Regions from separate parts of the Desulfovibrio desulfopostgatei genome, predicted to be linked through region 1. Evidence: predicted binding sites of a transcription regulator. Region 1 holds the regulator's gene; each other region holds the start of a gene.
The links. Region 1 encodes sigma-54, which starts transcription at its own class of promoters, with help from an activator protein. Its sites were predicted from a motif close to CTGGCACGGNNNNTGCTT; they were not measured.

Region 1 (10,562 bases):
CACCAGGATTGCTGACCCATAAAGGCTCACTATTTTCAGTGACCCAAGCATTATTATACTCTTCAAGTAGTACTCTTTGCTTGGGTGAAAGTTTACCAGAGTCTTTTCCGAAAAAATCTATTGCACCTTCCGGAGTCATTCCAGCAGCAATCAAATCTTCAATACTATTTGCAGAATCAAAACCTGGCGCAGGATTTCTCTTATACGATAAGACTTCTACAGTCGGATCAAGGCTATCAATCTTGAATGTCTTTTTATATATTATGCTTAATCCAGATTCGTTGCTTCCTTGGGGCACAACATAAGGCAACAGTCGGCCTCTGAATCCACGCCATTCTTTCGCTTCCTCAGGAACGTCACGAAACTCCCCCTCTAAAACAATAGTGTCAGTCAAACCACATTGATTTCCTTCATCATCAATACATTGATGAAAATCATCAACGCTAATTGAAGACTTTCCAGGCTTCAATAAATGCTCTATTGCTGCAAATACACTACTTTTCCCAACATTATTTGATCCGATTAAGAACGTAGCATCACCAAATACGACTTCGGCATTGTATATTCTTCGAAATCCTTGGATTTTAATTTTATACAGCTTCATTTTTTCTCCATTTACATATGTTTTATGCAGTATCAACAAAAAAACCACTACAAGTAGTGGAAAAGTTTAATTACTTCCGCCTTATTATTTACTCAGCTACACTTAAGCCAAAAGGTCTGAACTTAAACCCTGAAGGAGTCTCAAGTTCCCACAGAATCCGAAAGAAGTTGAGGACTGCATCAATAAAAGTTCAAAAATTGCTTTCATAAATAATATAAGTTAAGTGGGTTGCAGCAATAAACTTTTTTATGGAAGTGCCATGTTTCATAAACACCTCCTTTTTATTAAGACAAAATATCTTGTGAGTTGCCCTCGCAGCACAAAACTTCTGTCTTTAGGCGTAATATATTTTAAATATAAATTAGTTCAACCAACTTATATGATAAAAAATATCTAATATTACTATTTTAGCGAACAAAATTAGAATATTACATGCTATATTTTTTAAATATTATTATGTATTTTTAAAAAACTTACGGGATTTTACAAATCATCAAGCATTATTGAAATTGAAATTTTTTATTCTACCACCACGACTTAGTACAAAGGCAAAAAGGGCACATGAAGATCATCTTCATGTGCCCTTAAATATGGTGCGCCCGACAGGAATCGAACCTGTGGCCTACAACTTAGGAGGTTGTCGCTCTATCCAACTGAGCTACGAGCGCAATCCGAATTTTGTAGTAATTCTTTAGGGTCATGTCAAGCTAGGCGTCTACGGTTCCACAGGCAGCAAGCATCTTGTACATGGCTGGCACTTTTGCCGCGCGTGGCATGGGTAAGAATCCAAGTTACGCTGGCGGGGGAAAAGGCCAGGTGCCGATAATTGCCGGACTCCCCGCAACTATGGCCTGCAACAGGCAGTCTACAACTTAGGAGGTTGTCGCTCTCCCGGTAGGCGCAAGGGGGGCCGCGTAACTCAAGACGAATGCGCGGCCAAGCCGAACCACAGCAGTTTCTCCACCCGCCCACTACCCTGTTGCCGCCACTTCTCAGTTGCGCCGCTTCTAGTTGCCGCCCCAAATGAGCAAGGCCAGCGCGCCCAGCGTTCCCACAAGCACGGCGTAGGCCTGCCGTGTGCGCAGCGACAGCACCGCCCCAAGCAGGGCCGCCACATACAGGGCCGACCACGTCACCGCCCGCAGGGCCGGTATGGCATGATGCGCCGAAAGCACCGCCAGCAGCATATAAATCAGCCCAAAGCACGCAATATACAGCGCCGCCTGCCACAAGGCGCGGCACAGCCCGGCCCGCAGAATAACCCGCCCCGGCGATGCTCCCCCGCTGCCGCTCCCCCACGCCACCACGGCATCCACCATCGGGTTCAGGCTGATGCGCTGGCGCTGTTCACACCAGCTCGCCGTGTACGCCGCCATCATTGCAAGTATGAGCGGCAACAGCGCCATACCGGGCTGATCCAGCCCAAACTGCCTGCACAGGGGAAACACCAGCAGAAAGCTCAGGCTGCCATACGGCGGCACCACGCTGCCAAGTTCCAGCGCGTCAAGCCAGAGCAGTTCGATGATTATGCCAAGGGGGAGAGCCAGCGACCAGTCGCCGGTAAAAAAGCCCGCGAACAGGGCCAGACAGATGGGGCGGTCTACAAGGCCAACGATGCAGGTTGAACGCGCAGCGCCAGCCAGGGCAAAAAAAAAGCGTAGGGAGCCCCAGCAGCGAATACATCAGAAAAGTTGATCATTGGGGCCTCGAACTGTCTCTGTGGGAACGCAGCGAAAATCAAGCTGCACAAGATGATCCTGTATAACGTGCAGGTCTTCCCTGTCCTGTGCGGAAAGGGCCACATGGGGCAGCACCTGTAGCTTGTCCGGCGCGTAGTGCAGGTTGCCCATGTTCAGCACCTGCATGAGGATGCCGGCATCACAGGCGCGCCGCGCATCCTGACAATTGGCAAACAGCACAAAACAGTCATCGCCGCAGGAATTGAGCGTGGCAGCCAGTTCCTTTACGCTGATGAAATGGGTCATCACGCGCTGCGGCACTGCCAGTTCAATTATCTGCTGCCGCATTATGTCGTCCGCAAGTTCGTCGTTGGCTACCACCAGATGTCGCGCCCCTGTGTAGGGTAACCAGGCCTCGATTACCTGGCCGTGAACCAGGCGATTGTCCACGCGAAACCACATACTAGCTATCGGCTTTGTCACGTTTGTTGCGCAGCATGCTGCCCGCAACCACAATGCCTTTTGCACCTGCCTCGCCAGCTATGCGGGCCACTTCTTCAAGCTCCTTGTCACGCGAGGTAAACACCTTGAGCAGCATGGGCAAGTTAACGCCGGTAACAACCTCAACCTTATGGGTTGCCAGCAGCGAAAGCGCAAGATTGGTGGGCGTGCCGCCAAACATATCGGTAAGAATAATGACGCCCGCGCCCTTGTCGAGCCGCTGGGTTGCGTCTGTAAGGCGGCGAACGGTTTCGGAAACCTCGTGCGCCACGTCAACACTGATGGAGCTGCAGTCGCTCTGCTGCCCGAGTATGAATTCGGCGGTGCGCAGCATGGCCGAACCATAGTCGGCATGCGAAACCAGAATGATTCCAACCTGAGTCTTCTTGTTTTCGTCCGTCATGACAACCTCACGCAACAGAACGTGCCAGCTTTTTTAGCCAAGTTCAAGGTGCCGATGCTCCAGAAAAGCCGGATAATCAGCCTGCCGCAGCGCCTGTAAAATTTCTTCGGCCATTGCCACCGAGCGGTGGCGGCCGCCGGTACAGCCCACGGCCACGGTTATGCGGTAGCGGCCTTCGGCCTCCATGAGCGGCAGCATGAAAAACAGCAGATCAACCAGCTTGTCGCGGTATTCGCGGGCGTGGGGCGAATTGAACACATAGTCGGCAACGGGTTTGTCCTTGCCGCTCATGGGGCGCAGCTCGTCCACAAAATAGGGATTTGCCAGAAAACGCAGGTCAAAAACCAGATCAGCCTCGCGCGGTACACCGTATTTGAAGCCAAAAGAAATCACGTTGACCCTGATGGCCCGCAGCTTGCCCTTGTTGCCGCTCCAGCGCTTCTGGATGGCGCGCCGCAGGTCATGGATGGAAAAACGCGAGGTGTCGATGACCAGATCAGCCATTTCGCGCAGAGGGCGCAGGCTGCTGCGCTCTGCCAGCAGCGCCGCCTCAAGGCCCATGCCCTCGCGTTCCAGCGGATGCGGGCGGCGTGTCGAAGCGTAGCGGCGAATGAGTTCCTGATTGTTGGCCTCAAGAAAAAGCAGCATGGGGCGGATGTTTTTGCCCGCAAGCATGCTCAGGCAGTCGTTGATGTCTTCCACAAAATTGCTCTGGCGCAGGTCCATACCCAGAGCGATGCCCTTGAAATGGCTCATGGAGGGGCGCGACATCATGTCCACCATTTCCATGACAAGGCTCACGGGCAGCCCGTCGACCACAAAGTGGCCCATGTCTTCAAAAACCTTGAGCGCCGTGCTTTTGCCAGCGCCGGAAAGGCCCGTGACAATGCACACCTGCACATCCACGCCGGGAACGGGCGCGTCAGCATCAGGCTTTGCGTCAAGGGTGGAATCTGTGGGGGGTATCTGCGCGGAATCCTTCATGACATTCGCCTCTTCGGGGTCAGATCGCCGTTTGCAGCCGGGGTTGTGCGCCACAGGCTTCTGACGGACGTTGCCAAATCCGCGCCGCGCTCAAGCCCGTGTAAGGCCATTGCGCGGCAACCGGCAGGGGGGGTGCGCCTGAAACGGGGGCGGGCCGTTGCCAGCCCGCCCCCTCATTATGAATGATTACAACACGGGGTCAATGAGGGCATAGCCGCTCACCTTGGTGCGGTATACCACATTGATGCGGTTGTTTTCTGCGTTAAAGAACACCAGAAACTCGCTGCCGATGGAATCAAGCTGCATGAGCGCTTCATCCAGATGCAGGGGCTTGGTGGCGAGGCGGTCGGTGCCGTCAACGGGCTGCTGCACGTCGGCTTCGGCATCGAGGTTGTAGGTAAACACGTCCACATCCGTATTGCGGGCGTGCCGCCGCTGGGCCTTTACGCGGGCCACCTGGCGCTTGATCTGCGATTCGACCTTGTCTGTCACAAGGTCAATGGCGGCGTACATATCCGAGGTCTGTTCCGTGGCATTGATGTGCAGGCCTTCGCCCGTAACGGTCACTTCGCAGCGATGACGGAACTTGTCGACTGTCAGCACAACGGCAACTTCAAGGCCAGAGGCCTTGCCAAAAAACCGTCCCAGCTTTTCCATGCGGCGACGGGCATACTTCTTCAGATGTTCGGAGGCTTCAAAATTCTTGAATGCAAATGAGATGTTCATAAGTTCCTCCTAAGTATTGAGCCACTCGACGGGGAATCAGAAATGCTCCTTGCGCCTTGACGAAGATGGAATATCAAGTGCCGTGCGGTATTTTGCCACCGTACGCCGCGCAATATTGACCTTGAGGCGTTCCTTGAGCATTTCGCCGATACGCTCATCGCTGAGGGGGGATCGGGTATCTTCCTCAGAGATGAATTTCTTGATCAGAGCCTTGACGCTTTCTGAGCCTACCTGACTTCCGTCATCGAGTTCAAGGCCGCTGTTAAAGAAAAACTTCAATTCAAAGATGCCGTGGGGCGTTGCCACATACTTGTTGGTGGTAATGCGGCTCACCGTTGATTCGTGCATGCTGATGTCGTCAGCAATATCCTTGAGAATGAGCGGCGCGAGCTTGGTCACGCCGTCTTCAAAAAACGGCTGCTGATGGCGCACAATGCTTTCCATAACCTTGTAAAGCGTGCGCTGGCGCTGATACAGACTCTTGATAAGCCATGAGGCGGAGCGGATCTTTTCTGCGCAGTAGTCCTTTTCCTTCTCCGAGCCGCCAATGTTCATCTGGCTCATGGCCGAAAGCTGCAACTGGGGCAGGCCGTCATCGTTGAGCAAAATCACAAATTCGTCGCCCATCTTGTACACAAATACATCGGGGCTTACGTAGGTTGGCTCGCCGCCGCCAAAACTTGCGCCGGGCAATGGGTCAAGGCTCTGGATGATATCCAGATACTCCTTGAGCTCTTCCATATCGAGCTTGAACTTGCGCAGCAGGGGCTTGTAGCGCTTGGCCTCGAGGTCTTCGAGGTGCGATTCTACCAGCTCCACGAGGATGGGGTCGCGAGCGTAATTGAGGTTCTTGATCTGCACCATCAGGCATTCGCGCGCGTCACGCGCGGCAACGCCGATGGGGTCAAAAAGCTGCACCCTTTCAAGCACGGGCAGCACGGCCTCGGGCGCAACCTCGGCCATTTCGGCCACTTCTTCAATGCTGGCTTGCAGATACCCGGCTGAGGAGAGATTGCCGATAATGACCTCGCCAATGGCCTTCTGCTCTTCTGTCAGCGAAGAAAGGCGCAACTGCCAGAACAGATGCCCCTCAAGGGTGGGCTTGGCCGCATAGCGGGCTTCAAGAGGCGAAATTTCTTCGGCAAGTTCATATTCGCGCGACTGCGAAAGGCGGGGGGTGCTGGCAAACTCGCCGAGGTAATCTTCCCAGTCGGCATCCTTGGCCAGTTCCCTGTCGTACACTTCCTCCTTGGGCGCTTCGCGGCTTTCCTCGTGCTGCTCCAGGGAGGAATCGTCAGTAAGTGAAGATTCTTCGAGAAAGGGGTTTTCAAGCAGTTCCTGCTGCACAGTTTCCAGAAGTTCCACGCGTGAGAGCTGCAGCAGCTTGATTGCCTGCTGCAATTGCGGGGTCATTACCAGTTGCTGTGACAGCTTGAGTTGCTGCCGTAGTTCCAGTGCCATGTGTACTCTTTTGCCTTAACTAGCCATAGGACTATAGAATTATCTGTTTACAAGTACTGTGCCACATCTGCAAAAATTATGCAATAGCTAACAGTTGCAAGATCAGGTTCACGGCATCCCCAGCCAGCGGCAAGGGCTGTCAGCGCCAAAAATCCAGATTTGGCGCAGCATTTGCGCCGTTGGAAATAATCTGCGCACAAAAAAAGGAAGGCAATGCCCTCCCCTTTTTGCGCGATTTTGCGATACCCAAGCTTGGTGGAAACCAACAAGCCTCGCTGCGTTAACGCCGCGAAATTACACCTTGGCGAACTTTTTAGCCGCTCCGATAAATTCACGGAACAGCGGATGCGCGTTCATGGGCCGGGATTTGAATTCGGGGTGGAACTGACAGCCAAGGAACCAAGGGTGGTTCTTCAGTTCAATGATTTCCACAAGCGAATCGTCAGGGGCGGTGCCGCTGAAAACCATGCCCTTTTCGCCAAGCATTTCCTTGAAGGCATTGTTGAATTCGTAGCGGTGGCGGTGACGTTCATCAACCATGCCCTTTTTGTAGGCCACAAAGGCCTTGGTATCGGGCTGCACCTTGCAGGGGTAGGAGCCAAGGCGCATGGTGCCGCCCTTGTCGCTGCCCGCGTCGCGTTTTTCAACGTTCTTGGTGCGGAAGTCGAACCACTCGGTCATAAGGTAGATAACCTTGTGGTCAGAAAGCGGGTTGAATTCTTCAGAGTTGGCGTCATCAAGGTTTGCCACGTGGCGGGCAAATTCGATAACCGCGCACTGCATGCCAAGGCAGATGCCGAAGAAGGGAATGTTGTTTTCACGCGCATAGCGGATGGCGGCAATCTTGCCTTCCACGCCGCGGTAGCCAAAGCCGCCGGGCACAAGAATGCCGTGACAGCCCTTGAAGGATTCCGCGCAATTGCTTTCGTCCACATTCTCGGAATTGACGTAGCGCAGTTCCACTTCAACGCGGTTGGCAACGCCGCCGTGAATGAGGGCTTCGTGCAGGCTCTTGTAAGCTTCCTTGAGGTCAACGTACTTGCCCACAATGGCAATGGTGACCTTGCCCTTGGGGTTGGCGCAGTCGCTCACGAGCTTTTCCCAGGCTTCAAGGTGGGCATTGCGCGCGGGCAGGCGCAGCATGATGGCCACCTTCTGGTCAAAGCCTTCCTCATAGAACTTGAGCGGCACTTCATAAATATTGTTCACATCAACCGAAGAGAACACGGCGTCCTGATCCACATTGCAGAACAGGGCGATCTTGCGGCGCAGTTCTTCGGGGATGCTCTGCTCGCAGCGGCACAGAATGATATCGGGCTGAATGCCGATGGAGAGCAGTTCCTTGACGCTGTGCTGGGTGGGCTTGGTCTTGTGCTCGCCAGCGCTGCGCAGGTAGGGAACCAGGGTAAGGTGAATGTTCAGGCAGTTGTCGCGTCCAAGGTCGGAACGCAACTGACGGATGGCCTCAAGAAAGGGCAGGCCTTCAATGTCGCCCACGGTGCCGCCGATTTCGATAATGGCGACATCGGGCGCGTCCTCGCCTTCAGAAAGGGAAAGCACCACGCTCTTGATTTCATCAGTAATGTGCGGGATCACCTGCACAGTGGCGCCCAGGTAATCGCCGTGACGTTCCTTGGCGATGACGTGGTTGTAAATGGCGCCGGAAGTGGTGTTGTTCTTCCGCGACATGGGCACGTTAAGGTAACGTTCGTAGTGCCCGAGATCCAGATCCGTTTCCGCGCCGTCATCGGTAACAAATACCTCGCCGTGCTGGAACGGGTTCATGGTGCCGGGGTCAACATTGATGTAAGGATCAAGCTTCTGGATGGTTACCGTAAGCCCGCGCGTTTGCAGCAGCGCGCCCAAAGACGCAGCCGCGAGGCCCTTGCCTAACGACGACAGAACGCCGCCCGTCACAAAAATGTATTTAGTTTTCATGCACTTCCACCTGTACTTGGGTATGTTGAATAGTTCAACCAAACAGTCTTAACCCAAATTGAATTTTTTGGCTAGCATTGACTAAGTAAAACAAGCTAAGTAATGTGTTATTCCCTTTTCAGCGTGCGTGCCCACCACAAGCGGCCCGCGCGCCGGTCATCTGTTGTGCCCGGCGCGGGTCTGCCAAGGTTTCCAAGGCAAAAGCACGTCCGGCCCACGCCTTAGGGCTTGGCCGGAATTATCTGCGTTGCAAAGCCAAGGAGGCTTCCCCCGCATGGGTACGGTCAACACACTGGTCATCACCGGCTACGGTACAAATTCGCACATGGAAACAGCCCACACGGCCCGTCTGGCCGGTGCCGACAAGGCCGATGTGGTGCATTTTTCCGATCTGGTGGCGGCCAAGGTTCGCCTTGCCGACTATCACTTTTTGATTTTCCCCGGCGGGTTTCTGGATGGCGACGATCTCGGCGCGGCCCAGGCTGCGGCCATGCGCTGGCGTTACCTCAAGGACGACGCGGGCGCGGCCCTGTTGCAGAGCTTGCGCGAGTTTTTGGATGAGGGCAAGCTGATTTTGGGCATCTGCAACGGTTTTCAGTTGCTGGTCAAGCTGGGCGTGCTGCCTGCCCTTGGCGGCCAGCGCTTTGAGCGCCAGGTTTCGCTGGGCAACAATGATTCCGCCCGGTTTGAAGACCGCTGGGTGCATCTGCTGCCCAATGCGGCAAGCCCCTGCGTGTTCACCAAAAACCTGCCCCTGCTCTCCATGCCAGTGCGCCACGGCGAAGGCAAGCTCGTTGCCCGCGATGCGGACTGCCTGCGCCGCCTGGAGGAAGAAAACCTCATCGCCCTGCAGTACGCCGACCCCGCAACTGGCAAGCCTACGCAGGAATATCCGCTCAACCCCAATGGCTCCACCCTTGCCATTGCGGGCCTGACCGACCCCACGGGCCGGGTGCTGGGCCTTATGCCCCACCCCGAGGCCTTCCACCACGTGACCAACCACCCCGGCTGGACGCGCGGCGAACTGGACGCCCCCGGCACGCTCATTTTTGTGAACGCCGTGCGCTACCTGCGCGGTCAATAGAGAGGGTACAGGCAACACCCGAGGCTGGCGGGCGTATATAATGCTCCGTACAGTCCGGCTCACTTTGCCGCCATATTATTCTCGCCATGATTATTTTGGGGGAGGCTTTACGAAGCCTCCCCTTTCTGTATACATTTTGCGGCACGGCGCGGCCTTGCGGCAGACAGCTTCCGCGTAATGTTTATTGACAAAGCACCCGGGCTTGGATAGGTTCTCTGATTCCGAAGAGCTGAACCCCCTTTGGATTTTCCTGCGCGCACGCGTCAGACAAGGTGCGAAACAACATTGCCACAACACGTTGCACATTTTTTTACGCCGTATTCAACGAGGCGCTTTCTCTGCACCAGCAAGAAAGTGCCTTTTTTTATGGTGGGTGATATCTATGCAACCTATTGAAATTATTAAGGCGATAGAGGAAATTGCACCTCTGGCCGCTGCTGCCGGCTGGGATGTTTCGGGCCAACAGGTGGCGGCGCACAGGCAGGGTGTTGCCAGGCTTGCCGTCTGCCTCGACCCAACGCCCGCATCCGTGCGTACAGCGCTGGAAAAGGGTGCGCAATTTGTGCTCAGCCACCACCCGCTGCTGCTCAAGGCCGTGCTGCCCAACAGGCTTGACGACTACCACGAGGTGCTGCGCCTGCTGTTTCAGGCCGATGTGCCGCTGTACGCGGCCCATACCTCGCTGGATGTCAACGCTTACGGCCCGGCAGGCTGGCTGGCCCGAGCGCTTGAGCTTCGCAATCTTGCTGTGCTGGAGCCTGTGGCCCCGGCTGTGGGCAATGATCTGCCGCTGGGCTTCGGCCTTGCGGGCGATCTGCCCAGGGCCATGACCGTGGCGCAGATTGCAGGCATCATTGCCCGCAACGCCCCCCTTGCCACAGCCACAGTGAGCGGGCCGGAGCCGCAAACAATTACCCGCGTGGCCTACTGCACGGGTTCGGGTTCATCGCTGCTTGGCGCGGCGCAAGCTGCCGATGCGCAGCTTTTCATAACCGGTGATGTCAAATACCACACGGCGCTTGCCGCGGAAATCTGCCTTCTGGATGTGGGCCACCACAGTCTTGAGGAAGAAATGATGCTGCGCATGAGCCGGTTGCTGCAACAGCGCCTGCCAGAGACGGAAGTGTTTTTTGTGCCTTCCGCCTCGCCCTTCCGCCCTGTTGCCCTGTCATGATTTTATCA
Region 2 (10,562 bases), 540 kb from region 1:
AGCGGTGTATGAAGGGCAGCGGCCAGATTTTGCTGCAGCTTTAACTCTCCGCGCGCCGGGCTGCCCTCTGGCGGTGGTGGCGGAATACAAGCGGGCCTCGCCTTCGCGCGGCGTGATCTGCGAGAATCTGGATGTGGAAGATGTGGCGCGCCAGTATGCCGCCGCAGGGGCCAGCGCCGTATCTGTGCTGACGGAAGAAGCTTTTTTCCGCGGGCGGCTGGAATATCTGGCCCGCGCCGCTAACCCGGCGCTCTACAATGGGCCGCGTGTGCCCCTGCTGCGCAAGGATTTTATTTTTGATCCTTTGCAGGTGCGGGCCACGGCGGCCACGCCAGCCTCAGCCCTGTTGCTCATCGTGCGGCTGACGCCGGACGCCGCGACCTTGCGGGCCTTGCGTGAACAGGCGGAGGGCTACGGCATTCAGGCGGTGGTGGAGATATTTGATGCGGAAGATCTGCGCCTTGCCCGCGAGAGCGGGGCGCGCATTATACAGGTCAATGCCCGCGATCTGGAAAGTCTGGCGGTGGATCGCGATGCCTGCCTGAAACTGATACGGGCCTGCCCGCCCGCCAGTGGCGAACTGTGGATTGCAGCCAGCGGCATGAGCAGCGCGGATCATCTGCGGGCAGCGGCATCTGCGGGATATCATGCCGCCCTTGTGGGCAGCGCCCTGATGGAAGGCGGCGCTCCGGGCGAGGCCTTGGCGGCCCTGCTGGGAGCTACAGCCAAAACTGATGGAGATTGCACATGCTGATCAAGTTCTGCGGCCTCACACGGCAAGAGGATGTTGACCATGCGGCCAGCCTTGGTGCTGCCATGTGCGGTTTTATTTTTCACCCCCGCAGCCCGCGCGGCGTAACGGTTGCGCAGGCGGCAGCCTTGGACAGTGGCTCTATGCTGCGGGTGGGCGTTTTTGTGAATCAGGGTTCGGACGAAATCCGGCGCATCATGGACGAAGCCCGGCTTGATTACGCGCAACTGCACGGTCACCAGAGTGTGGAATGCGCCCGCGCCATCGGCGCGGAGCGCGTCATTCGGGTGCTCTGGCCCGACCGTTACACCCACCGCGCTTTGTTGTACAATGATTTACAACGCAATGCCGAAGCCTGCGCCTATTACCTGCTTGATGCGGGGCTGAAAGGCGGCGGCAGCGGGCACAAACTGGACTGGTCGGATCTGGCCAGCTTGCGCCCGGCGCATCCCTGGCTGCTTGCCGGGGGATTGAGCGCAGCCAATGTGGCAATGGCCGTAGGCATGTGCGCGCCTGCCGGGGTGGATTTCAATTCCGGCGTGGAAGACGCGCCGGGGTGTAAAAACAGGGAAAAAATGGCGGCTGCATTTATGGCCGCAAACTCCAAAGGCAATGGGTATTCGTTATGAAAGACAGTTACTTTGGTGAGTTCGGCGGCTGCTTTGTTCCCGAACTGCTTATGCCGCCCCTTATGGAAGTGGAAGCGGCCATGCGCGACATTTATCCCACCGAAAAGTTTCAGGCAGAGCTGAAAGACCTGCTGTTCAACTATGCCGGGCGCGAAACGCCGCTGACCTATTGTCCCACGCTTTCGGGCGAGCTTGGTTTTGACCTGTGGCTCAAGCGCGAGGATCTGCTACACACGGGCGCGCACAAGGTCAACAACACCCTTGGGCAGGCTCTGCTTGCCAAATATATGGGCAAAACAGCCCTGGTGGCGGAAACCGGCGCTGGCCAGCACGGCGTTGCCACGGCTGCGGCAGCCGCCCGGCTGGGCATGGAATGCACCATCTATATGGGTGCGGAAGACGTGGTGCGGCAGGCTCCCAACGTCATGCGCATGAAGCTGCTGGGCGCCACCGTGCATGCGGTGGAAAGCGGCACCCGTACCCTCAAGGACGCCATCAACGAGGCCTTGCGCGCCTGGATCGGCAGCCAGAAAACAACCCACTACTGTTTTGGCACCGCTGCCGGGCCGCACCCCTTCCCCAAGCTGGTGCGCATGCTGCAAAGCGTCATTGGCCGCGAAACCCGCGCCCAGATGCTGGAAAGAACCGGGCGGCTGCCTGATGCCGTAGTGGCCTGCGTGGGCGGCGGCTCCAACGCCATCGGCATGTTCCATCCCTTTGTGGATGACGCCAGCGTGCGGATCATCGGCGTGGAGGCGGCAGGCACGGGCGAGACCGGCTGCTTCAATTCCGCCCCGCTGAATCTTGGCACCCCCGGCGTGCTGCACGGCGCGTACAGCATGCTGCTGCAAAACAGCGACGGTCAGGTTGAACCCTCGCACTCCATTTCTGCCGGGCTGGATTATCCCGGTGTGGGGCCGGAACATTCGTGGCTGCAAAAAATCGGGCGCGTCCATTACGGCATGGTCAAGGACGCCAACGCGCTCAACGCCTTCCAGCGCCTGTGCCGCGCAGAGGGCATCCTGCCTGCGCTTGAATCTTCGCACGCTCTTGCCTGGGTGCTCGACCACCCGCAGGAATTCAAAAAGGGCGATCAGGTGGTGGTGAACCTGTCTGGTCGCGGCGACAAGGATCTGGGCATTGTCAACAAGGCGCTGGGCTTTGCGGCGCAGGGCCAGGAAGAGGTGTAGTCATGAATATTCTTGAACAGAAAATCCGCGATGCCAAGGCGGCCGGTCGTCCGGCGCTGATTCCCTTTTTGACGGCGGGCTTTCCCGATCAGTCCACCTTCTGGCCCACGCTGATGGAGCTGGACGAAGGCGGCGCGGATATTATCGAAATCGGCGTGCCCTTTTCCGACCCTGTGGCAGATGGGCCGGTGGTGGAAGAAGCCTCGCGCCGCGCCCTGAGCGATGGCGTAAGCCTGCGCGGCATTCTGGAAGAACTCATTGAACGCAAAGGACTTATTCAGGCTGGCGTGGTACTTATGGGCTACCTGAATCCTTTTCTGCAATATGGCTACGAAAAGCTGGCGCGGGATGCCGCGCGCGGCGGCGTGCATGGTTTTATCGTGCCTGATCTGCCCTATGAAGAAGCCGGGCCGCTGCGCGAAGCCCTGAAAAAAGAAGGTATTGCCCTCATCCCTCTGGTTGGCCCCAATACCAGCGCGGAGCGCATGGCCCTCTACAACAGCGTGGGCGAAGGCTATGTGTACGTGGTTTCGGTCATGGGCATCACTGGCGAGCGCAACGACCTGGCGCCCCAGGTGGCGGTGACCATGCGCCGTGCGCGTTCGGCCTTCAAACTGCCGCTGGCTCTTGGCTTTGGCCTGCGTGAGCCTTCCCAGCTTGAGGCTCTTTCGCCCGATGCGCGGCCCGACGCCGTTGTTTTCGGCAGCGCCCTGCTCAAGCATATCGATGCAGGCAACAGCGCCGCTGAATTTCTGGCTCGCTGGAAGTAGCTGGAAATAGAAGCTGTTTCTATCGTCTTCTGCACAAAATGAGGGCGCTTTTCCGCAGGGGAGAGCGCCCTTGTTATTTGAATTGAAATTTATTTTCAAAAAAATGGTTCAGACTGCTTGACTTTGAAATTCGTTTTCAATTAAAAGAAGGGCACAGAGCAACCCCATCCGCGCAAAATTGAGCAGTGCGGCAAAAGACGGAGGATCATATGTGCGTAACCCTGATAGGCGGTATGGACCGACTGAAAAAAGATTACATGGCAGCGGCGGAGCAGGACGGACATTCCCTGAAGTTCATCACCCGCAATGAGCGCAATTTTGTGGACAAAATCGGCAACCCTGACGCCATGATCGTGTTCACCAACAAAATTTCTCACGAAGCCAAACGCAAGGCCGTGCAGGTTGCGCGCTCGCGCAATATTCCTCTGCAAATGGTTCATTCGTGCGGCGTGTCTTCCCTGCGTGAATGCCTCAAGGGCGCATAGGCTGCTGAAGGAGCGTTCTCTAATGCAGAACTGCCAACCCGGTGACGGGATGGGAGGCCGCTGATCAAGGTCGGCGGCCTCCCTTTTTTGCAGGCACTGTGAGCGACAGTCTCTGCGAGGGAAAGTCTGTGCGAGGAAATCTGGCCAGGAGAGTTTGGCCGGGAGAGTTTGGAAAGTTCGCGGGCGTTTTGCCCCTGGCCAATCGGGTTGGAGTAAAGTTGCGGAAAATTAATATCCATCGCTTGACATTTGGTGGGCAGGTAGCTAAATCAATCAGGACTTTGGAATTGAATTTCAATTTTTTGAGCAGCGTCTTGCAGACGACCCTTCGGCAGGATCGAAAAAGGGTCAGGTAAGACAAGTCGTTTGACGGCAGGGCTGCTGGCAGGAAGGCTGGTATGAACAAATTTTTGTTCGCGGTAATGGCTGGGATGTCGCAAGTGCGGCGTCGGTCTGTTTATAGCATGGGGGAGGTTCGTGCATGAGCGCGGTTCGGCAGTTTAATAATCCCGATGATGCCAATTTCAACGCTGATGGAAAGCTGCGGATAGCTCTTGCTGGCAATCCCAACTGCGGTAAAACAACAGTTTTCAACGGCTACACTGGCGCGCGCCAGCATGTGGGCAACTATCCCGGTGTCACGGTTGACAGAAAAGAAGGCCACATCACCGTGGGCGGCAAGCAGGTTACCGTGGTTGACCTGCCCGGAACGTACTCGCTGACCGCCTATTCCATGGAAGAACTGGTGGCGCGCCGCGAGTTGGCGGCTGGCAATGTGCAGGCCGTTATTGACGTTGTGGACTCCTCGGCCCTTGAACGCAACATGCTGCTTACCGTGCAGATGCTCGAAATGGGCATCCCTGTAGTGCTTGGCTGCAATATGATGGACGAAGCCCGCGCCGCAGGCATCCATATAGATATGGAGCGCCTTGGCGAACTGCTGGGCATCCCCGTGCTGCCCATGGTGGCACGCTCTGGCGAGGGGCTTGATGAAGCCATGGCTGTCGCCATCAGGTTGGCGCAGGAAGGCAAAGCCAATGCCCTGCGTATTTCTTACGGCAGCGATATTGACCCTGTGCTGCTGGATATGGAAAAGCGCATTGAAGACAGTGGGTTGTTGACAAAAAAATACATGCCCCACTGGATTGCCCTCAAAATACTTGAAGGCGACAGCGAAATCATGAGCGAGGTTCGCGCCGCAAATGCCGCGCTGGCCGAAGAGCTTGAGGGTATGCGCAAAAAGGCTGCAGCACATGTGCGCAGCACGCTCAATGCCAATCTTGAATCCATCATCACCGATTACCGTTACGGCTTTATCCGCAGCCTGCTGCGCGACGGCATCGTGACCCAGGATGCTGGCAAGGACCGTCTGGCCCTTTCCGACAAGCTGGACAAGGTGCTCACCAACGCCTTTCTTGGGCCGCTGATCATGATCGGCGTGCTCTACCTCATGTTTCAGGTAACGTTTACTGTAGGCGATTATCCCAAAGGCTGGGTTGAAGACGGCTTTAAATGGCTGGGCGACACCTGCACAATGCTGTTGCCCGAGGGTTTTGCCCAGTCGCTTATTGTGGATGGCATCATTGCGGGTGTTGGCGGCGTGGTCAGCTTTGTGCCGCTCATCCTCATCATGTTTGCGCTCATCTCCTTTATGGAAGACAGCGGCTACATGGCCCGCGTGGCCTACATGATGGATCGCATCTTCCGCTTTTTCGGCCTGCACGGCGCATCGGTCATGCCCTATATTATCGCGGGCGGTATTGCGGGCGGTTGCGCCATCCCCGGCGTCATGGCAACCCGTACCCTGCGCAGCCCCAAGGAAAAACTGGCAACCCTGCTTACGCTGCCCTACATGACCTGCGGCGCAAAGTTGCCCGTGTTCCTGCTGCTGGCCGGGGCATTCTTTCCTGACAATGCCCCCACAGTCATGTTTCTTATCATGATAACCGGTTGGGTCATGGCTCTGCTGGTGGCGCGCCTGCTGCGCTCTTCCATCGTCAAGGGCGAGGCCACTCCCTTTGTTATGGAGCTGCCCCCGTACCGCATGCCTACCCTCATGAGCCTTTTGCTGCACTGCTGGGAACGTGCCTGGATGTACCTCAAGAAGGCCGGTACCGTGCTGGTGGCCATTTCCATCCTGATATGGGCCGCCATGACTTTCCCCGGTCTGCCGGAAGACAAGTCCGCCCCCTTTGACGCCCAGATCGCCCAGCTTGAAGAAAAGATAGCGGCCATCCCTGAAGGTGACGAGGCCCGCGCCCCCATTGAAGAAGAACTTGGCAACGTGCGCAACGAACTTAAGGAAGAAGCCTTGGCCTTCTCCGTGGCTGGCCGTCTTGGCAAGGCCGTGGAACCCGCCACGCGCCCCATGGGTTTTGACTGGCGCACCGACATAGCCCTGCTGGCCGGTGTGGCCGCCAAGGAAGCTGTTGTGGCCACCATGGGCACTGCCTACGCCATGGGCGACCAGGATCCCGAAGACGCCGCACCCCTGGCGGAACGCCTCAAGGGTGATGAAGCATGGTCAAAGGCCACGGCGCTTTCGCTGATGCTCTTCGTACTGCTGTATTCCCCCTGCTTTGTGGCCCTGGTGGTCATCCGCCAAGAGGCTGGCAGCTGGGGCTGGGTGGCGTTCAGCATCGTGTTCAACACTGCTCTGGCTTTTGCAGTAGCCACAGCCGCCTACCAGATGGGACGCACTGTCTGGGGATAGCGCCACTGTCTGATTTCTGATTCCCCTCCTTGATGCCTGTGCCGCCTGCCTTGACAAAGGTCTGGCGGCACAGGCATTATCTGCTGGCGCACATTTGCAGGCCTTTACCGAGGGGTTCAGCAATGCTCAACCGGCTTTTTGCAAGTATAATCCTTATGGTTCTGGCTGTGTCTCCCGCTGCTGCGGCTACAACGTGGAATGCGTATGTGGTAAGGGTGGAAGACGGCAATACTGTTTCAGTCAGCACCAAGAAAGACAGTGAAGAACCAGAGAAGGTGCTGGTTTTTTACGGCATTGAAGCTCCCAGTCTCAGGCAGCCTTACGGGCCTCAGGCGCTGGCCTATTTGCAGCGCATGATGCCCAAGGGGGCCAAAGTGGACGTTGAAGACGTGGGGCAGCTCGAAGCTGGCCCCATTACCGCGCTTGTGCAGGTGGGCGGCGATTCCGTCAACTACAAGCTGGTGATGGAAGGTCTGGCCTGGGTGGACAGGCAGAAGTGCAGGGCTATTTTTTGCCGACGCTGGCTTATTCAGGAACATCAGGCGGTATTGGACAGGCGTGGCATTTGGGGGCTGAACATTGGCACCCCCCCCTGGCAATGGACCCGCTGACACGCCGCCGTAACCCATAAAAGGAGCGCGTATGGAAGTTACAGGTTCCGAAGAACTGCGTAAATTTCTTGATTCCTGGCAGGATGACCCGCTTAACATCAAGAAATCATTTACGGAATACATGGATTTTCTGGCCGCGCACAGCAATATTTCCTTTACTTTCAAGGCCCGGCCCGGCGTAAGTTATTCCCTGCGGGCGCGCCACAGCGTACAGACCGAACGCGTACTCTTTGTGCTGCTGGATGTGGTGGATGATGTACCGGCAAGCCGCTGGCTTTCCATTTGTTTTTATGACGAAATGGTCTCTGACCCCGGCGAAAAGGGCGACTTTGTGCCCGGTGGCCTCATGGGCGAAGACGCCCGTTGCTTTAACCTAGAGGACGACGATGCCGTCATGCGCGACTATATCAAGGCGCGTTTGGCCGAAGCCGCCCACAAAGCCGCAAAAGAGTAAGTGTGGTTTCTACAGATTTGAGCCGTAGTGTAGCTATTGATTTTGAAACTTCCGGCTACTCGGCCCACAGCGCTTGCGCCGTGGGCCTTGCTCGTATTGAGCAGGGCAGCGTGACAGATGTTTTTTACAGCCTCATCAGGCCGCCGTCTTCGCGGGTGATGTTTACCGAGATCCACGGTTTGACCTGGCCCATGCTGAAGGATGCGCCCACTTTTGCCGAACTGTGGCCGCAGATAGATGCCTTTCTTGAGGGGGCGGGCAGCCTGCTTGCGCACAATGCCTCCTTTGACAGGCGTGTGCTTGCCGCAAGCTGCCACGCCGTGGGAGCGCAGGAACCCCGTGCGCCTTTTTTGTGCACCCTTAAAGGCTCCCGCCGCAGTTTGCCGCTTGCCTCCAAAAAGCTCAGCAGCGTGAGCGCCTACTTTGGGATTGCGCTGAACCACCACCATGCCGGATCAGATGCCGAGGCCTGCGCCCGCATCTATTTGCAGTTGCGCGCTCTGGGCGTCACCGATGCCCAGATGAAACTGTAAGCCGCCTTTCGTCCATTCCCGCCAGATTGACCCCGCCCGGATTTTCGGGCGGGTTTTTCTTTTTTTGCGCTTGCACTCTGCCTGCCGATGCGTCCTTGCTTTTGTCAAAATACCGACTTCTGCCTATTCTCTATTTTTTAACACACTTGAATAACATGTTTTTTGCGCAGTGGAACGCTTGTTGCTAAAGGCTTGGCAAGCAGATTTCCGTGACGCACGGGGGTACGTAATATGAAATCAATGTTCAATATGCAGATGGGCCTTGTGGGCAAGGTCATGGATATGCAGTTGCAGCGGCAGAACGTCATCGCGGGCAATATCGCCAACGTGGAGACGCCCAACTACAAGCCGCGCGAACTGTCTTTTGAAAAAGAACTGCAATCGGCCTTGGGGCTTGATGCAAGAGGGGAGATGACCCGTACGGAATCTTCCCACATGCCCACGGCTTTCAGGCCTGATTCTTTTGGGCCGGAATGGGATATGGCGGTCAAACCGCGTGTTGTTCACGGCGAAGACCGCGTCAATATTGATAAAGAAATGGCCAAACATGCCAAGAACCAGTTGCAGTACACAGCGCTTACCCAGGTGATGAGCAAGTCTTTTGAAGGGCTGAACAACATCATCCAGGATGGCAAGCAGTCCTGATTTTTGCCCGCCGCCGCGCCGCTTCCATACGCGGCATAAGAACCCCGGCAGCGGACAGTGTAGGAGGAAGCCATGGACTTCATGACGGCATTTGATATCAGCGCGTCCGGCCTTTCAGCCGACCGCACCCGCATCAACACCATTTCGATGAACCTTGCCAACGCCAAGACAACGCGCACGCCTCAGGGCGGGCCGTACCGTCGGCGCAGCGTGGTGCAGCAAACGGCTGATGTGGATGATCCTTTTTCCATCCACATGCGTTCGGCCCTGGACAGGGCGGTACAGGGCGTGCGTGTTTCTGCCGTGACCATGGATAACCGGCCCTTCAAGCGGGTGTACGAGCCAGGCAATCCTGACGCCAATGCGGAAGGCTACGTCATGTACCCTGACATCAACGTGGTTGAAGAAATGGCCAACCTCATGACTGCCCAGCGCAACTATGAGGCCAACGTCACCACGGTGGATGCCGTCAAGGGCATGTACATCAAGGCTTTGGATATTGGCCGCTAGGGTCTGTTACTAAATAATTCTTTTGGCCGATCACTGCGTCATACAGCATTTTTTACTCCAGTCATGGACAGAAAGAGTCCACTCCTGTCGTAAAAAACACTGTTTTCCTTGTCCTCGGCGCAAAATCTTTTATTTAGAAGCATCCCCTAAGCCACGACCACGATGACAGCATAAAAAGTTTTTTTTGGAGCGCGGAGGTTGTTATGAGCATTCAGGCAGTTGGCATGCGGGCGTACAGCGAGGCAGTGCAGAATTTCAGCAAGGTGCAGAGCAGCCTGCAACAGGGCGGCTCCATCGGCGGCCAGACCCAGTTTGCCAAAACTCTTGACCAGAGCCTTTTGCGCGACAGCGTTGACCGGGGCGAAAATTTTGGCGCCCAGGCGGATTTTATCAAGGGTCATGACTAGGACAGAGGTTTTTCTCTGCACATTTTGAGGATGATTTTATACAAATCCTCACCTCTATGATTAAACCGAAACTCACATTCTTTCAAATGAAAATAAAAAGTCTGTCTTTGTATGCCCCGGAAGCGTACCAAACGAGTTTTGGCATAAGCCCAAAAACTCTCTATGCCATTGATATGGCTATATTCATTGGCAAATTCATTGTCACCATGGTGGACTCGATAATGTTTCTGGTAACCGAGATCTACCAAACCGTTATACCCTCTCCAACCGTCAGAATGAATAATACTTTCGGGATCCACGCGGCCACGGATGATGCCTTGCAGAGTGACCTTGGAGCAATTAGGGACAATCTCTGTATAAACCTTCCCTTGCCTTTTGAAGAGGCCAAAAACTATTGTTTTTCCTCTAGCGCCACGACCTCTGAGCCCTCGGACTCGGCGAGCGCCAAAGTAACTTTCATCAACCTCAACCTCGCCGGAAACAGGCGATTCTACTTCACAGGCAAAGGCAATTCTCTCTCTTATCCCCTGTAATAATCTATTCACGGTATTCCTGTTTAAATCTGTTACCTGGGCGATTTGAGTAGCATTTAAATCAACGCAAAAAAGCCTGAGAAGTTGACGGAATTTAGCCTCAGAAATTTTAGAACGAATGATGTACTTGTTTTTTATTGCCATAACTAGACATTAGCCTTTTATTGGCCTCTGTCCTAGTCATGGCCCTTTATCAAATATCCCACGCAGGCGCACACGCCGGTGACCCCACAGAACAGTTTTTCCGGCACCATCAAAAATTCGCTCAATAAGGTTAACGAACTGGACAGCGCCAAAAATGCAGCCATCGAAGATTTTGCCGCAGGCCGCA
Region 3 (10,562 bases), 1.1 Mb from region 1:
TCAGCCGCGTCAATGAGCTTGCCAAGAGCATTGCTTCTCTTAACAAGCAGATCAATGCCACGACCATTGATGGGGTAAGCAATCCCAATGATCTGCTTGACCAGCGCGACCAGCTGGTGCGTGAAATGGCAACCTATGTCGATGTGAAGACCATGGACTCTGGGGGCGGCAATTTTACGGTGGCGCTCACCACCGGTCAGCCTCTGGTGCAGGGTGTCAACACCAATGATTTAGAGATTCGTGAACCGCGCGCGGAAAATCGGCTTTCTGTAGGCTCGCCTTATACTGGCAGTATCCAGTATGACGGCTCCGACAGCCACGAATATACGATAGATATCGTTTCCGGGGGAAATGCTGGCCCTGCTGGCACTGCTGGCAACCCCACGTTCCGCGTTTCTCTGGACGGCGGCAAAACCTGGCTGCGTGACGAGAACGGCAATGAACAGCACTACGAAATAAGCTCCACAGGCACATCCACCGATCCCGTGCAGGTGAAGAATCTGAAGATATCCTTCGATTCTACCAGTAATTTTACCGTTGGCGACAAGTTCGACATAATACCCAAGACCGGGCTTTACTGGATTGAACCCACGCGCGGCCCGCAAAACGTGACGCCTCAGGTGGGCTTTGACGGAACGGACACCGCCGGTCGTGTGTCTGGCGGCAAGCTGACCACCTATTTCAATATTCGAGACGACAACTGCGGCCGGTATATGGATGAACTGGATGCCACCGCCAAGTCGCTTATCTGGGAAGTGAACCGCATCCACAGCCAGGGTGCTGGTACCTCTCTGTTCGATTTTGCACAGGGGCAACAGGGCGTTTCCAACACAACGGTGCCTCTGGGCTCAGCCCAGGCCGTGCTGCCGGAGTCCAGCAGGCTCCAGGCCGGCAACGTCAATTTTTATTTTTACAACAAAACTTCGGGCGACTATGTTTCGTCGGGTCAGCTTGACTTCAGCGCCATTACCCCCGGAACGCCGAACTTTGATCCCAGCAAGCACTCGCTGGATGATGTTGTTTCCGCCATTAATTCTTCGTTCCCCGGCGAGCTTACAGCCACCATCCAGGACGGCAAGCTTGTACTCAACACTGCAGCGGGCAGTAATCTGCAGTTTGCGCTGGGCACTGACAGCACGGGCATGATGGCCGCCCTTGGCGTGAATACGTTTTTTACCGGCACCACTGCCAGCGACATAGCCACAAGCAGACAGTTGCACGACAATGAGAACTACATTGCCGCCGGGCAGGTCAACGGCCAGCAGCAGATAAATAAGGGCGACAACGCCACGGCCACAGCTATTGGCAAACTGGCCAGCACCAACGTGACCATTTCAACCGCGTGGAAGACCACCAGCAACCAGACCATCGGTCAGTACTACGCTAGCCTGGTTACGACAGTGGGTGCGGATACCCGCTTTGCCAAAACAAATTCGGAATACCACAAGGCACTCACCAGCGACCTTTCCGAGCAGGTAAGCTCTGCCTCTGGCGTCAACCTTGACGAAGAAATGGCCAACCTGATCAAATACCAGCACTCCTACACGGCAGCGGCAAAATTGATAACCACCGCCGACCAGATGCTGCAAACCCTCCTTGGGCTTAAGCAATAGGAGCCTGACATGGCTATACGCGTTACGCAAAACACCATGTATGACAAAATGACGAGCCAGATGCAGAAAAGTCTGGCTGCCTACATGGAAAGCAACGAGCAAGGCTCTTCGCAAAAAAAGATCAACAGGCCATCGGATGATCCTGCTGGCACATACCGCGTGCTGGTGACCCGCAACGACATCAGCGCCACTACCCAGTATCAGAGCAATGTGGATACGGCCAAGGGCTGGTTGTCGCTGGCCGACAACGTGCTCGGTACGCAACTGAGCAACTCTCTGACAAGCCTCAAGGCTCTGGCTGAACAAGCCTCGACTGGTACCTATTCGGCAGAGAACCGCAGACAGATTGCGGATCAGGCCCGGCAGATATTTGGCCAGATGCTCAACCTTTCCAACACCCAGTATGAGGGCAACAGCATTTTTGCCGGTCAGCGCTATGACCGCAACGCCTTTGAGGAGGGGTTGGCCCTGACCAGTGCCGACACCAACTGGGATACGGCCATTCAGGCCGGGGACTACACGATTCAGGGCGCGTCCAGCAAATCCATGATGATTCAGTTTACCAGCACCGGGACGCTTGATGGCGGGCCGCAGACTTTTCGCTGGTCCAACGATGGCGGCACCACCTGGAGCACGGGCACCACGGCTGGCAGAACACTGACTGCCAACGGTGTAACCGTCACCATGAAGAACGATATGGCAGTTACCGCAGCTGATATCAGCGCCGGGCCAGGATCAAAAAACGGTACGCTGGTGTACATCCGTCCTACGGCCGTCTATCAGGGTGACGACAATGATCCGCCGCCGACAATGACTGTTATGGGCGGCCCCGCCAATCTGACGACATCCGCCGCCGGATCTTTTGGCGGCAACGTGCTGTTGCGTATGGACAACAACGCCAACCTTTCCCTGACGGGCAGCACGGTCAACTATTCGTACAGCACGGACAGCGGATCAACCTGGGTAGCGGCAACTGCCACCACGGATGGTTCAAACAAGCTTCGCCTGCTCGTGCCAAGCGGATATGTGGATATGGATGCCACAACGGTAGCTGGCAACACAGTAAACGCTGGCACGCAGATTCTTGTGCACCCTGACCGCGCCGATCTGAATCTTGAAATAATGAAGGGTTCGTATATTTCGGTAAACAACGTGGGCAAGGATATCTTTGGCGGATACTACGAAGGCAAGCCAGCCCTGCCGGGTTCGACAAACCTGTTTGATATGGTGGGCGAATTCATCAGTTATTGCGAAAATAACAATCAGGAAGGCTGCCAGCAGACACTCGCAAAAATTGCCACTGTACAGCAGAATGTGCTCACCCAGACAGCCCGCATTGGCGGGCTTGAAAACCGGGTGTCAACTGCCAGCGATGTGCTCAGCTTTCAAAAGCTAGACCAGCAGGAACGATTGAGCTATACTGAAGACGTAGACCTGACCGAGTTGCTGACAAAGCTGACCCGGCAACAGTTGACGTATCAGACCGTGCTTCAGTCTTCTTCAAAGATAATGCAGATGAGCCTGGCCAGTTATCTCTGATGCCGAGTAGCGGCGGATTTTGCCGCCTGATGCCGGGCAGAAATAAGCGCTGCCCGGGAGCGGTTCATGCAACGATATAATTAACGGAAGCACCTATGCTCATATTGACGCGACGCCCAGGAGAAAGCCTATATCTGGGCGAGAATATACGCATAACTATCCTGGGCATGCAGGGTAAACAGGTCAAACTGGGCCTGGAAGTACCCGATGACACCACGATATACCGCGAAGAAGTGTACAAGCGGGTTGTTGAGGAAAACCGGCGCGCCCTTGAAACCAGTAATAACGACCTCATGGTGGCTGCTGAACTATGGCACGAAACAAAGAAATAGAAATCGACACCCGTCTTGGACGCCGTTGTATCGATACGGATAAGGTTGTGCACTTTCCCCGTGGGCTGGCCGGGTTTGAAAACGAACGGGATTTTATCCTGCTTCAGATCCGACCTGAAGCGCCCTTGCTTATTTTGCAAAGCGTGAATACCCCGGTAGTGGGCCTGCTGGTGGCCGATCCATACAGCTTTTTTGACAAATCCTACGCACCCCAGGTGGGAGATGCCGAAAGGCAGTTGCTCCATATCGAGAGCCTTGAGCAGGCAGCCGTGCTGGTGACGGTTTCCATTCCTGCGGGCGCGCCCGAGCAGGCCGCGCTTAATCTCACCGGCCCCATTGTCATCAACTATGAGGCCCGCGTGGGTTTGCAGGTGCCGCAGTGCGGCGAAGGATTGCAGCAGGTGAACCTGCACTCGCTCAAACCTGTGGAAGAAACACAGGATGCAGGAACTACGCCTGCTGATGGTGCCAACCCGCAGGAATGTTGCTGCGCCAAGGCCACCCCCACGGAATAACGCGCTGCTTTTTTATGCCACGTTGACCCGGCTGTTGTGAAACAGCCGGGTTTTTTCGTGTGGAACTCGGTTTGCGCGCGCTGGTGCTTTGTTCACAGGCTTTGCCTTCTGCCATGCGAAATAATTTTGTAACATTGTGTATTTAAAGAATTTGGTGTTGCGCTATCGCGATGAAATTGTTAGTGGAAAAAAGCAGTGGTGGTGAAATAAATAACTTGCATGCGGTTTAACATGGTGCTAGATTGAGCGCACAAACAGTCAAGCAAAGAACTAGTCTGTTTTGAAAACGTTAATTGATCTGCCTCATAACTGGCCGTAAAAATTACAGATGGCAACCCTCGGCAAAATCCGCAGACCCCTTCTGCGAATCCGTACCCCTTAACGGAACTGTTTTGCCTGCCTCTGCGTCCGTGCCGCTCTCTCCTCGCCTGGCGGAGCGGTAAACAGGACAATGTTGGCCCGGCGGCATACCACAGATGCCGCCGGGCCAAAATGTTTTTTCCGCAAAAGCCAAAGTTATCCCTTTCTCCCCAAAAGCCCAGCCTTGCGTGAGCGTGTGGGGCAGCACTGCCCGTTGTGTTGTTGTGCAAACATTGGTGCGGGTATTTGCTATTTTGCTTCGCAGAAGATACTTCCCAGATTTACAGTGATTACCGGAATATTGGCATTAAGCGAAGTACTCAAAATCGCATTGCGGTGCATTCCACCGCGCGACCACCACAGGAATAGTACATGATGATCAAGACGTTCGCGCTTTTTGTGGCAACGGCTCTGGCGGAGATAACGGGGTGCTACCTTCCCTGGTTGTGGTTGCGCAAAGGCGGTTCTGTCGGGCTGCTGGTACCCGCCTGCCTGAGCCTTGCGGTGTTTGCATGGTTGCTGACCCTGCACCCCGCAGCCAGTGGCAGAGTATACGCCGCCTATGGCTGCGTATACGTGGTTACAGCCCTCTTGTGGCTGCGCCTTGTAGATGGTGTACCGCTGGCCAGCACAGATATCTTGGGCGGTGCTGTGGCTCTGGTGGGTATGGGCATTATTGTCTCAGGCTGGGGAACCGCTGCATAAAGGCTCGGGCTATCCGCCACCAATGCAAAAGCCGGGTGTAAAACCCGGCTTTTGCATTGGTGGCGGCAGTGTTGTTTTGGAAGCATGGAGGCACCTTCCAACCAGGGAGATGCCTCCATGTGTCCGCATGCACGCCTACATGCTTTCTCCTGTCCTGATGCGGTAATTTTCAGCAACATCAAGAACAAAAACCACGCCATCACCTTCTTTGCCAGTGCGGGCTCCTGTCATAATGGCTTCAATTGCCGTTTTTACTGTTTCATCAGGAACAGCAAGCTCCAGTCGAATTTTTTTGAGCAAATTTACCTCGGTAGCAATGCCTCGGTACATCTCTACATAACCTTTCTGCCGCCCTGCACCAAGAATGTTGGTGATGGACATGGCGTAGATATTACGTTGATACAGCTCCTGTTTTACCTGCTGGAGGCTTTCAGGGCGGGTATATGCGATAATCAGCTTCATAATAGGTATCCTCCGCTTGCGGGCTTGCTAGAGCTATTCGTTGGAAAAAATCTGGAAGCCGCTATAGGCGTCGGCCTTATGCTCTGTGATATCAAGACCTTTCATCTCTTCTTCGGGGCTGACGCGCATGCCGAAGACAACCGAAATGAGCTTGAACATGATGAATCCCATGCCAAAAGCCCAGGCGAAGAATACCGCGACGCCAAGGGCCTGCACCAGGAGCACGCTCACGTCGCCGCCATAAAGCAGACCCGTTGTTGTGCCGTAGCCGGGCGCGGCAAACAAGCCAACCATGAGCGTGCCGAACGCACCGCACACACCGTGCACGGACACAGCGCCGACAGGATCGTCAACCTTGAGCTTTTGGTCGATAAACAGCACAGAGCAGACCACAAGGATACCAGCCAGAAAGCCGATGACTAGCGAGCCAACGGGGGACACTTCAAAACAACCGGCGGTGATGGCCACAAGTCCGCCAAGGCAGCCGTTAAGCGTCATGGAAGGATCAGGCTTGCCTGTTTTGGCCCAGATGGTGAACATGGCACCCAGTGTGCCGGTGCAGGCCGCAAGGCAGGTATTTACCGCGATATAGCCAATGGTGCCGTCAGCAATAGTGGTGGAGCCGCAGTTGAAACCAAACCAAGCGAACCACAAAATGAACACGCCCGTAGCTGCCATCGGCAGGTTGTGGCCGGGTATGGCGCGGGCCACTCCATTTTTGTCGTACTTACCAAGGCGCGGGCCAACCACGATGGCTCCGGCAAGGGCGATCCAGCCGCCCACAGAGTGAACAACAGAAGATCCTGCAAAATCAATAAAACCCATATTGCCCAGCCAGCCCCCGCCGGCATTGCCGCTCAACAGGGAATTCCAGGCCCAGTGCCCGCTGATGGGATAGATAACCGCCGAGACAAGGGCGCTGCACAACAGATATGAGCTGAATTTTGTGCGTTCCGCAATGGAACCGGATACAATTGTGGCAGAAGTGGCGCAAAACATGGCCTGAAAGAACCAGAATGTCAGATTCCACATGCCTTCAGGGGTTGATGCATCGCCACTGCCAAGAAAAAACAGAGAACTGCCGATCAGGCCGCCGCTGGAGCTGCCAAACATGAGCCCAAAACCCACCGCAAAAAACAGCGGCGCCCCCATGGCAAAGTCCAGCACATTCTTCATAATGATGTTGCCAGCATTCTTGGCTCTGGTGAGTCCGCATTCGACCAGCGCAAAGCCAGCCTGCATGAACATGACCAGAATGCCCCCCAGCAGTGTCCACAGCGTATTTCCATACGCCTGAGGCATGTACTCGACCGCTGCTTCCTCTGCTGCATGCGCCGATTCCGGCAGCATGAAGCACAGTCCGGCCATGCTGCAAAGCGCCAATAGCCGCCCAATGTCGCGCGAACCCTTCATAGCAATCCTCCCGAAGAAATAGGTATGGCTTGTTTGCATAAGGAGATTGCAGGGAGCGTGCCAGGGGATTTTAATAAAAATATGTTTAATTTCAGTTAGTTGTTTTTTTATTGAAAACTTTATTGATACAAAAACGTATCGTGCGGAAGTTTTCAGGTTAAATATGTATCAATGTTTGTGTGTTTGATTGGTACTCATAGATGCCTGACAGGCTCCCGCCAGTAAAAAAAGCAACTGGAAGCCTCATTGGTGCCTTCATGGCTGAAAACGCAAAAAGCCGGGTGTAAACCCGGCTTTTCTACGCTCATGCTACTGAGTGGAATGTTTAGTCGATGCCCATGGCCTTGCTGATTTTTTTTGCGGCCTTTTTGACCTTTTCCAGCGGGCTTTTTTCCGCCGCGGCCTCAAATTCGCGCAGCAGTTCTTCCTGCTTGGCAGAAAGGCGGGTAGGCGTGAGCACTTTCACCTCTACCAGCAGATCGCCGCGCGAACGACGCCCGGGGTAGGGCATGCCCTCTCCAGAAACGCGCAGCAGGGTGCCGCTCTGAATACCCTTGGGGATTTCCAGCGGCAGATTGCCGTCAAGGCCGGGAACTTCCGCCCGGTGCCCCAGGGCTGCCTGCACAAAGCTGATCTCGAGGGAGTAAATAAGGTCTTGTCCCTGACGCTGCCAGCGCTTGTCCTGCTCAACGGTGAGCACAACATAGAGATCGCCTGCCGGGCCGCCGTGGACGCCGGGTTCACCCTCGCCGCGCACGCGCAGGCGGGTGCCGCTGTCAACGCCGGCAGGCACGCGCACCACAAGTTCGCGGGTATCTGTGGTGATGCCCTCGCCCTTGCACTTGGGACAGGGCTTGGTGATAACGCGCCCCGTGCCCTGACAGGAGGGGCAGGGCATGGATATCTGGAAAAATCCTTGCGAGCGGCGCACCTGACCGCTGCCGCCGCACTGGCGGCATGTTTCCGCCTTGCTGCCGGGGGCCGCGCCGCTGCCGTTGCATTCGGAGCAGGTAACGTGCTTGGGCAGGGAGATGCTGATCTCGTCGCCCTTGGCTGCCTGGGCAAAGGTGATGGTCAGGTTGTAGCGCAGATCAGCCCCGGCCATGGGCCTGGGGCCGCGCGTAGCGGTAGAAAAGCCAAAAAGATCGCCGAAGATATCGCTGAAATGCGCAAAAATATCATCGTTGCTGCCAAAACCACCCGTGCCGCCCTGGACGCCAGCGCGCCCAAAACGATCATAGCGAGCGCGTTTTTCAGGGTCGCGCAGCACGTCATACGCTTCGGCGGCTTCCTTGAACTTCTGTTCAGCCTCGGCATTGTCGGGGTTATGGTCGGGGTGATACTTCAAGGCCAGCTTACGGTAGGCCCGTTTAATTTCGTCATCTTCGGCGCTGCGGCTTACGCCCAGCACTTCGTAGTAATCGAGCTCCATCGTAGTTCCGGTCACTGTGCGGCTTGTGCGCCTGTGCTAAAGGTTGTACATAAGCGCGGCGGCTCCCCTGGGGAAGCCGCCGCGCGGACAATTTGTCCCCAAAAGGCTACTCCTCTGCGGCGGCCGCGTTATGGCCGGGCAGGGGGTTGTAAAGACTGTCGTCATCAGGCAGAACCTTTCCGGCGGCAATTTCGCGCAGGGCGGTCACGGCCTCTTTGTTGCGAGATTCTACCAGCGGTTCATAGCCTTCGCGGTACTGATGCACACGCTTGATAGCCATCTGCACCAGCAGAAAACGGTTGTCCACGCGCTGCTGACAATCTTCCACGGTAATACGGGCCATGCTGCCTCCGTAAGTACGCGGCTTAAACGCCGCATTCCGGGCCGCCACGGGCAACCCGGTTGATAAATAATACCGCCCGACCATTTGTAAAGGCCGGGCGTGTGCATACGCCTTGGCGCAGGATTCTCCTGCTGAAATAAGAATTGATATATGTCGTCCGCTGTGCTGTCAATAGTCCTGCTGAAGCGGCAGCCAGCGCGGAACAACAGGCATCCCGAAATTTTACGGGTTTGCCGTCAACGGGTGTACAGGAAAATTATGAGCAGAGAAAAAAGATCATTCGCACAGGAAACCTGTGTTAAAAGCGCGGGCAAGGCCATGCAGAAAACAGGCATGTTGTGGCCTGGCTGCAGGGTTGCTGTTGCCGTTTCTGGCGGCGTGGACAGCTTTGTGCTGCTGCAAAGCCTTAAAATTCGCCAGGGAATCGTACCTTTTCACTTTGAAATCATGGCGATTCACCTCAACCCTGGTTTTGACGAGCAGAGCCATGCGGCCCTTTTGCCCTGGCTGGCCAAGCGGGGCATACCCGGCCATATTGAAATGACAACTTATGGCCCAGACGCGCATTCAGAAAAAAATCTTCGCAGGTCGGCCTGTTTCCGCTGCTCCTGGCTGCGCCGCAAGCGCCTGTTTGAGCTGTGCGCACAGTATGGCGTGACCCACCTCGCCCTTGGGCACAATGCGGACGATCTGGTGCAGACGTTTTTCATGAATCTGAGCCGCAATGGCCGCGTGGACGGCATGAGCATGAATGAGTCCTTTTTTGGCGGCGGGCTGCAATTGATACGCCCGCTGCTGCTTGTGGAGAAAAAGTTTATCCTCAAGGCTGCCAAACAGTGGGAACTGCCCATCTGGGCCAATGCCTGCCCCTCGGCGGGTAACACCGCCCGCAGTTCAATGGGGGAAACGCTGGAACACCTGTATAAGGTATCCAAGGATTCGCGCCGGTGCGTTTTTAATGGTTTGACTCGCTGGCAGCTTGAAAAGAACAGCGTGGCTGCGGCCGTGGGCGATGAGCAGCCCCTGCCGGACGCAGAAGCGCGTGACGGCGTTGCGGATTGACACGGGCCGTATCCCGGCTCTAGAGTGTTAGCCCAATGCTGTTCGGCAAATATCACATAGTCATCTTCACTGAAGGTCGTAGCGGCAGCCGCAACCTGCGTATGCGCGGCTGGTTTGGCTTTATTGCCTGCGTGCTGGTGCTGGCCCTTGTGGCCTGCAATGTCTGGCTGCTGCGCAGTTGGCTTGAAACCCGGCATCTGGGCGACGACCTGCGCAATGCAGACAAAACCATTGAAGAACAGCGCCGCCAGCTTGTGAATCTGGTTGAGCGCATCTCTGTTGTGGGACGTGATCTGGAGCGGGTGCAGAGCTTCGACTCCAAGCTGCGCATCATGATGAACATGGAGAAAGATCCCACGGAGGCCGGTTCCATCGGCGACAGGCCGGGGGATTTTTCGCGTACCTATCTGCCCTTGCACCGGCAGGAACTTGCCGCCCGCAAGATGCTTGAATTCCTTACCCGTCTCTCTGAATCCGTGCGACTTGAAGAAGTGCGCCAGCAGGACTTGCTGCTGGCCCTGCGCGAAAACCGCGATGCCCTTTCTTCCATGCCGACCATCTGGCCTGTGGTGGGTTTTGTTTCTTCCAGTTTTGGATGGCGCTCGGCACCCTTTGGCGGGCGGGGGCAGTTCCACAAGGGCCTGGACATCACCAACCGCATCGGCACGCCCATTATGGCTCCAGCTCAGGGTATGGTGACCCTCTCTGGGCGTGATGGCGCGTATGGTTTCAGTGTTGAAATCAACCACGGCAGCGGTATCGTGACCAAATACGGGCACATGCAAC

Region 2: flgB (flagellar basal body rod protein FlgB) is a predicted target of sigma-54. The motif match lies at 8,306-8,323, and genes of this name have one in related genera.
Region 3: ACUZ9Q_RS01680 (ammonium transporter) is a predicted target of sigma-54. The motif match lies at 6,986-7,003, and genes of this name have one in related genera.

Annotation. Positions count from the first base shown of each region.
Region 1 covers NZ_JBRBQS010000002.1:1,457,590-1,468,151, reverse strand. The annotation lists gene ACUZ9Q_RS06545 (ATP-dependent nuclease) at 1-604, opposite strand, end outside; tRNA gene ACUZ9Q_RS06540 (tRNA-Arg) at 1,196-1,272, opposite strand; gene ACUZ9Q_RS06535 (hypothetical protein) at 1,612-2,088, opposite strand; gene ACUZ9Q_RS06530 (PTS sugar transporter subunit IIB) at 2,287-2,745, opposite strand; gene ACUZ9Q_RS06525 (PTS sugar transporter subunit IIA) at 2,747-3,187, opposite strand; gene rapZ (RNase adapter RapZ) at 3,221-4,171, opposite strand; gene hpf (ribosome hibernation-promoting factor, HPF/YfiA family) at 4,358-4,897, opposite strand; gene rpoN (RNA polymerase factor sigma-54) at 4,934-6,358, opposite strand; gene ACUZ9Q_RS06505 (CTP synthase) at 6,653-8,296, opposite strand; gene ACUZ9Q_RS06500 (phosphoribosylformylglycinamidine synthase subunit PurQ) at 8,571-9,380, shown strand; gene ACUZ9Q_RS06495 (Nif3-like dinuclear metal center hexameric protein) at 9,763-10,554, shown strand.
Region 2 covers NZ_JBRBQS010000002.1:1,993,120-2,003,681, reverse strand. The annotation lists gene ACUZ9Q_RS08805 (indole-3-glycerol-phosphate synthase) at 1-754, shown strand, start outside; gene ACUZ9Q_RS08800 (phosphoribosylanthranilate isomerase) at 748-1,380, shown strand; gene trpB (tryptophan synthase subunit beta) at 1,377-2,570, shown strand; gene trpA (tryptophan synthase subunit alpha) at 2,573-3,340, shown strand; gene ACUZ9Q_RS08785 (DUF2325 domain-containing protein) at 3,550-3,825, shown strand; gene feoB (ferrous iron transport protein B) at 4,307-6,538, shown strand; gene ACUZ9Q_RS08775 (thermonuclease family protein) at 6,661-7,149, shown strand; gene ACUZ9Q_RS08770 (hypothetical protein) at 7,181-7,603, shown strand; gene ACUZ9Q_RS08765 (3'-5' exonuclease) at 7,606-8,136, shown strand; gene flgB (flagellar basal body rod protein FlgB) at 8,368-8,781, shown strand; gene flgC (flagellar basal body rod protein FlgC) at 8,854-9,291, shown strand; gene ACUZ9Q_RS08750 (hypothetical protein) at 9,495-9,698, shown strand; gene ACUZ9Q_RS08745 (IS1595 family transposase) at 9,695-10,375, opposite strand; gene fliE (flagellar hook-basal body complex protein FliE) at 10,424-10,562, shown strand, end outside.
Region 3 covers NZ_JBRBQS010000002.1:374,725-385,286, forward strand. The annotation lists gene flgK (flagellar hook-associated protein FlgK) at 1-1,613, shown strand, start outside; gene flgL (flagellar hook-associated protein FlgL) at 1,623-3,152, shown strand; gene csrA (carbon storage regulator CsrA) at 3,248-3,484, shown strand; gene fliW (flagellar assembly protein FliW) at 3,463-3,999, shown strand; gene ACUZ9Q_RS01670 (YnfA family protein) at 4,732-5,064, shown strand; gene ACUZ9Q_RS01675 (P-II family nitrogen regulator) at 5,200-5,526, opposite strand; gene ACUZ9Q_RS01680 (ammonium transporter) at 5,560-6,939, opposite strand; gene dnaJ (molecular chaperone DnaJ) at 7,265-8,371, opposite strand; gene rpoZ (DNA-directed RNA polymerase subunit omega) at 8,478-8,714, opposite strand; gene ACUZ9Q_RS01695 (tRNA lysidine(34) synthetase) at 8,973-9,776, shown strand; gene ACUZ9Q_RS01700 (M23 family metallopeptidase) at 9,812-10,562, shown strand, end outside.